Regions from separate parts of the Edwardsiella sp. EA181011 genome, predicted to be linked through region 2. Evidence: predicted binding sites of a transcription regulator. Region 2 holds the regulator's gene; each other region holds the start of a gene.
The links. Region 2 encodes Fur, which represses iron uptake genes when iron is present. Its sites were predicted from a motif close to ATAATAATGAGAACNACTATCAA; they were not measured.

Region 1: the regulator Fur is predicted to act here: its motif matches at 1,319-1,341, upstream of feoA (ferrous iron transporter A).
Region 3: the regulator Fur is predicted to act here: its motif matches at 1,146-1,168, upstream of QY76_RS17190 (TonB-dependent siderophore receptor).

Annotation. Positions count from the first base shown of each region.
Region 1 covers NZ_CP011364.1:906,354-908,619, forward strand. The annotation lists gene feoB (Fe(2+) transporter permease subunit FeoB) at 1-825, opposite strand, end outside; gene feoA (ferrous iron transporter A) at 925-1,212, opposite strand; gene QY76_RS04065 (Tex family protein) at 1,815-2,266, opposite strand, start outside.
Region 2 covers NZ_CP011364.1:1,683,310-1,685,575, forward strand. The annotation lists gene QY76_RS07450 (beta-N-acetylhexosaminidase) at 1-716, shown strand, start outside; gene fur (ferric iron uptake transcriptional regulator) at 916-1,365, opposite strand; gene fldA (flavodoxin FldA) at 1,641-2,168, opposite strand.
Region 3 covers NZ_CP011364.1:3,885,673-3,887,938, reverse strand. The annotation lists gene QY76_RS19545 (iron chelate uptake ABC transporter family permease subunit) at 1-1,084, shown strand, start outside; gene QY76_RS19550 (iron chelate uptake ABC transporter family permease subunit) at 1-41, shown strand, start outside; gene QY76_RS17190 (TonB-dependent siderophore receptor) at 1,196-2,266, shown strand, end outside.

The DNA.
Region 1 (2,266 bases), 780 kb from region 2:
GAGCTTTTCCGTCAGGTGGTTGGGCTGCGCCTGCTGGCTGTTACTGACGGCATCGCAGATATCGGTGATGCTTTGGTAGCGGGCGTTGGCGATGATCAGCGCCGGATCTTCGTTCAGGGTACGCTGCAGGGTGTCGCGCACCTCCGGCAGCAGCGCCAGCGCGTTGCTGGCCCGCGAGGAGCTGTAGATATCGCCCTCCAGCAGCTGCAGGGAAATCCAGCGGCGCTGCTGCATGGTCAGGGAGTCGGGCATCACCTGCGACAGGCGATCGACCTGGCTCAGCAGTAGCGGGGGATAGTCAACCAGCGCCTCCACCGCACAGACCGGCGGCATGTCGATGGCTCGCTTCAGGGCGCAGATCCCCTCGCTGCGGGTAGAGACCATCGGGATCACCGGGCAGCCCAGGCGCTTGGATAGGGCGTCGATGTCGATCTCAATCTGCTGGCTGCGGGCGATGTCCAGCATGTTGAGCGCGACGATGCAGGGGATACCCAGCTCCAGCAGCTGGAGCGTCAGGTAAAGGTTACGTTCCAGGTTTGCTGCATCCACCACGTTGACGATCAGGTCTGCGTCGCCGCTGAGGATGTAATGACAGGCGATCTGCTCATCCAGCGAGGTCTGTTCGGAGATGGTGGTCAGCGAATAGGTACCGGGCAGATCGACCAGCTTGACCTGATGCTGGGGCGTCGCGAACTGCCCCTCTTTACGTTCGACGGTGACGCCGGCCCAGTTGCCTACGCGCTGGCGCGCGCCGGTCAGCTGGTTGAACAGCGTGGTTTTCCCTGAGTTGGGGTTACCGATTAACCCGATGGTCAATTGTTTCATAATTTACTGTTTTTTTGGCGAAGACAGACACTGGCACGGGCGTGGCTCGCCCGCGCTATCCCTTGAGCATATGCCGATGAAGGTGGCTATGTGGTGCGTTCAGGCGCGCTGCTGCGCGCCGATGGTGGCGACGGCCGCGCTCTGCGGCGCAGGCTGCGGTTCACCCATCGGTTCAATATTCAGCAGTGCGAGATCTTTCTTACGCAGCACCAGGCTGACCCGGCGCGCCTTGACCTCAATGGGGTCGCCCAGCGGCGCGATACGCACCACCGTAAACGGCGAGCCGGGCAGGAATCCCAGCGAGAGCAGCTTTTGACGGTAGGCCGGACTGATATTCGGTGAAAAGCCCAATATTTTGTATTGATGACCCGGAAGAAGCCGATGCATATAAACCTTCTTACTGATTACGACAGTCATTGCGCTGAGCCTTCACTCGGGGACGCCGGCGGCATGGTGTTGGCTGGAGAGGGCGCCTGGGTGAACACGCAGTATAATAAAACTGATAATTGTTTTCATCTGTGTTTCAAGCCGAGCGTCACACGGCTTACGTCAACGGCGCCGTACGCTAAGGCGGCTACCGTCCTTACTATGGCTGTGTTTTAGCACTATTTTAAACAGTCCGCAAATGAGAATCATTCGTTAAAATGGTTAATGGAATGTGCCTATTTTTTGTATGGGATTGGGGGCGCCAGTGCCATCGTATGCTACCCGCCGTCGTGAGCGGCGGAGAAAGAGCGTCATTTCGACAATTTATTCAATAATATTATGTTGATATAGGATATTCATCCAGTGGATGAAAAGGCGCGCTGCGCGGGATGACGGTCAGCGCCGAGGCGGGGGCGCGCGGCGCTGGGTAACTTTGCGTAACACTTTCATTACATTTCCGCGCGGCGAGCGGAGGGCAAGATTATGAAATTGCGATGAAGTCTCATTTAGATTTGCATTATGTGATGAGCGTCACGCCCCACGGCGGGGGCATGACGTCGCTGTCAGCGCTTGTTTTTGCCCAGCGCTGCCGCCAGGGCATCCCCCATGGCGCTGTTGCCGCTGCTTCCCGGGCGCTCGGCGCGGCCGTGGCCCGTGCGCACCGGACGCTGCCCCGGCCGGGCGCGTTCACCGCTGCGATCGGCCGACGAGCGACGGCCGCCGCCTTCGCCGGGCTGCTCATCCAGACGCATCGTCAGGGCGATGCGTCGGCGGGCCTGATCGACCTCGAGGACTTTCACCTTAACGATGTCGCCGGCTTTAACCACCTTGTGCGGATCGTCAACAAACTTATGGGCGAGAGAGGAGATATGCACCAGGCCGTCCTGATGTACGCCGATATCGACAAAGGCGCCAAAGTTGGTGACGTTGGTGACCGTTCCCTCTAGGATCATGCCGATGCTGAGATCGGCCAGGGTCTCTACCCCTTCGGCAAACGTGGCGGTTTTAAATTCCG
Region 2 (2,266 bases):
CCAACGACTGGGCCAACAAGGGCTATGAGGTGGTGATCTCCAACCCGGATTACGTCTATATGGACTTCCCGTATGAGGTCAATCCGCAGGAGAACGGCTACTACTGGGGCACTCGCTTCAGCGATGAGCGCAAGATCTTTGCCTTCGCGCCGGACAACCTGCCGCAGAACGCCGAAACGTCGGTCGATCGCGACGGTAACTACTTCAGCGCCAAGAGCGACAAGCCGTGGCCGGGCGCCTATGGCCTCTCTGCTCAGCTGTGGAGCGAAGTGGTGCGCACCGATGAGATGATGGAGTACAAGATCTATCCGCGCATCATGGCCGTCGCCGAGCGTGCCTGGCATCAGGCGGGCTGGGAACAGCCGTATCAGGCCGGGCGTGAATACAAGGGCGGCGAAACCCATCTGGTCGATCAGCAGGCTCTGCTGAAGGATTGGCAGCGTTTCGCCAACCTGATGGGGCAGCGTGAGCTGGCCAAGATGGATAAGTCTGGCGTGGCCTATCGCGTACCGCAGCCAGGCGCCCGCGTAGTGAACGGCAAGCTGGAGACCAACGTCGCGATGCCGGGCCTGATCGTGGAGTACTCCGTCGACGGCGGTAAGCAGTGGCAGCGCTATGATGCCAAGGCGAAGCCGAGCGTGAGCGGCGAGGTTCAGGTGCGTACCGCGTCGCCGGACGGCAAGCGCTTTAGCCGCGTGGAGTCCGTCAAATCCTGACGGGATTTTACCCTCATTTTCCCCCGCCTCGCGCGGGGGCCTTAGGATGAGCGCCCGCGGCGCGGCCTCATCCTCTCCTTATTCCGGTTTCGATCTGAGTAGTAGTGAGCAGTAATTGCCCTCGGTCTGTGAGGGCTTTTTTTTTACCCGCGACGGGCAAAAAAAACGGCCCCGGTGGGCCGCTTCGCTGACGGTGGGTTTAGGCCTTTTCGTCGTGCAGGGTATCATCGCTGCGGCAGTCGCTCTCGGCGCAGTGGCCGTAGAGATACAGGCTGTGGTTGGTCAGCTGGATGCCGTGTTTTTTGGCGATTTCGCGCTGACGCTTCTCGATGGACTCATCGCTGAACTCGATGACCTTGCCGCAGTCCAGGCAGATCAGGTGATCGTGGTGGTGCTGCTGGGTCAGTTCAAAGACCGATTTCCCGCCCTCAAAGTTATGGCGGGTAACGATGCCGGCATCGTCAAACTGGTTGAGCACGCGGTATACGGTTGCCAAACCGATCTCCTCGCCCATGTCGATCAGCTTCTTGTACAAGTCTTCAGCACTGACATGATGGCACGTAGGATCTTGCAGTACTTCCAGAATCTTGAGACGGGGAAGCGTGACTTTAAGGCCAGCTTTCTTTAACGCGGTGTTGTTGTCAGTCATTCGGATTCTGTCCTGTCACAGCGCCCGGCAGCGCCCAGAGGCCGTTACCGAACGGAAAATAATAGTGAGATTCATTATAAGGCCGATATCCCTAAATGGGAACCGTGGCGCGGCGTGTCCGGCGTGGGGTGCCCGCGGCGTGGGCCAGATATAACTCGCGAGTAATGAGGAAGATAGAAACAAATGACGCAGCGAACTGCGCACTATCGTTTTTATTGATGGCTGAAATACCTGCCGGCTATTAAACGGGGCTCCGCGCCGGCAGGCGACAGGCATTAGCCCAGGATATCGGCCAGATGCATCTCTGCGCTGAGCTGCTTGACCCAGGCGTCCACGCGCTCGGCGGTTAGCTCCGGTTGGCGATCCTCATCGATGGCCAGGCCGACGAAGGTGTTGCTGTCGACCAGCGCCTTGGAGGCTTCAAAGTGGTATCCGGCGGTCGGCCAGTGGCCGACGATGGTGGCGCCGCGCGCCTCAACTAGCTCGCGGATGGTGCCCATTGCATCGCAGAAGTACTCGGCATAGTCCTCCTGATCGCCGCAGCCGAACAGCGCAATCAGCTTACCGGAGAAGTCGATCTCCTCCAGCGAGGGGAAGAAGTCATCCCAGTCGCACTGCGCTTCGCCGTAGTACCAGGTGGGGATACCCAGCAGAAGGATATCAAACGCCTCAAGGTCTTCCTTGCTGCTCTTGGCAATGTCATGAACTTCAGCAACGTCTTTACCCAGTTGCTTCTGGATCATCTTAGCAATGTTTTCCGTGTTGCCGGTGTCGCTGCCAAAGAAAATACCTACGATTGCCATATCGCGAATTTACCTTTTATCTCAGAAATTAAATCAGGCTGTGCCCTGACCGTCGCGGGCGACGGACGGGATTAGGCGCTGAGCCTAACCGGGCGCGG
Region 3 (2,266 bases), 1.7 Mb from region 2:
GACCGGCGTGGTGGCCGCCGCTATCGGCGCACCGGCGCTGATCCTGTTCAGCCGGCGTCGCCTGAGCGCGCCGGATGGCCTGGGGGCGCCCCTGATATCGGCCCGCGGACGGGTTTCGGCGTGGGTTGGCGCGGCGTTGACGACGCTTGCTGCGTTGGCGTTGCTCGGCTACCTGACCTACCAGCCGGAGGCGGCGGGCTGGCCCTTTGCCTGGCCACAGGCGTATCAGTGGGCGCTGCGCTGGCCGCGGGCGCTGGTGGCGTTGAGCTGCGGCGGGGCGTTGGCGCTGGCCGGCGTGCTGTTACAGCGTCTGATGTATAACCCGTTGGCCAGCCCCGATCTGCTGGGCGTCTCCTCCGGTGCCACGCTGACGCTGGTCTTGGCGATGCTGTGGTGTGGCCAGACGCTAACGGCCTTACAGCAGTGGGGCGTCGGCCTGGCGGGCAGCCTGGCGGTACTGGCGGCACTGATGGCGCTGGGGCGTCGCCAGCGTTACGCCCCGGCCAGCGTGATCCTGACCGGTATCGCGCTGACGGCGCTGTTGCAGGCGCTGGTGCAGTTTTTCCTGGCGCAGGGAGGCCAGGACAGCTACCGCATTTTGCAGTGGCTGGCGGGCTCCACCTATCGGGTGACGGCCGTGCAGGCGCTGCTGCTCTCTACGCTGACGGCGCTGCTGCTGCTGTTGGCGCTGTTTGTCGCGCGCGCCCTGACGCTGCTCTCCATCGGCCGCGCCTTTTCCCAGGCCCGCGGGTTGAACGGCGCGAGGGCCACGGCGCTGCTGTTGGCGCTGGTGGCGCTGCTGTGCGCCATTGCGACGGCGGCGATGGGCCCGGTGGCCTTTGTCGGCCTGATGGCGCCGCACCTGGCGCAGATGCTGGGCGCGCGGACGGCCAGGGCGCAGATGGGGCTGGCCGCGTTGCTGGGGGCTGCGACGCTGCTGTGGGCAGACTGGCTGGGGCAGGCCTTACTGTACCCCCGTGCGATGGCGGCCGGGACGCTGGTCGCCATCGTCGGGGCCACCTATTTCCTGCTGCTGCTGATCGCTGGGCGCCTGACGCGCCGCCGTCTTCAGCGCGTCACGTAGCGGTACGATCCGCGGCGCTGACCCACGCAGCGAGTACGGCGTTTTGGGTTGTTTTTACGTAATGATTATAAAAATCATTTTTATTTTTGTTTTATTTATATAAGGGAAATTATGTCATCACTGCGTTTATCCCGCATGGGCATGGGCATGGGCATGGGGCTGTTGGGCGCAATCTCGCTAGGCTGCACGTCTGCTGCGATGGCGGAGGAGAGCGCTCGCCCGACGGATGAGATCACGGTTAGCGGCTCGCAGGTTGCGCTGGGCGACAGCTATGAGGGCGGGCAGGTCGCGCGTACTGGGCGACTGGGTATGCTGGGTAACAGCGATTTTATGGATGCTCCCTTTACCCTGACCAGCTACACCTCGGCGTTGATTGAGCAGCAGCAGGCAGTCAGCGTGGCCGATGTGTTGCAAAACGATCCCACCGTGCGGGTGGCCAAGGGATTCGGCAACTTCCAAGAGCTGTATATGATCCGCGGTTTCCCGGTGTACTCCGATGATATGACCCTGAACGGGGTCTACGGGATTTTACCGCGTCAGTTTGTCGCCGCCGAAATGCTGGAGCGGGTTGAAGTGCTGCGCGGTGCCAATACCTTCCTGAACGGCGCAGCGCCCGGCGGCAGCGCCGTGGGGGGGATGGTGAACCTGGTGCCGAAGCGGGCGGGATCTATGCCGCTGACGCGGGTCACCGGCGGTGTGCAGGGGGATGGCCAGGGCTACGCGGCGTTGGATGTGGCCCGGCGCTTCGGTGACGATGAGGCCAACGGCATTCGGGTTAATCTGGTCGGACGGGACGGTAAGCGCGCGGTCGCCCGAGAGAAACAGCGCCTCGGCGCGATCTCCATCGGCTTCGATCATCGCCGTGACCGGCTGCAGCTATCGGCGGACATCGGCTATCAGGATCACCATATCGATGCGCCGCGCCCCAGCGTCACGCCGGGGGGGCCCACGCTGCCTGCGGCGCCGTCGGCCAGTAAAAACTATGCCCAGGACTGGACCTATACCGATGAGAAGCAGCTGTTTGGCGTCGTGCGCGGTGAGTATTTACTGAACGACAGCACCCGTGTCTGGCTGGGGGCGGGGGCGCGGCAGGGTAAAGAGCATAACCTGTTGGCTAACCCCACGGCCGATGGCGATGGGGTGCTCTCGGCTTTCCTGTTCGAAAACGTCAGGCGGGATAAC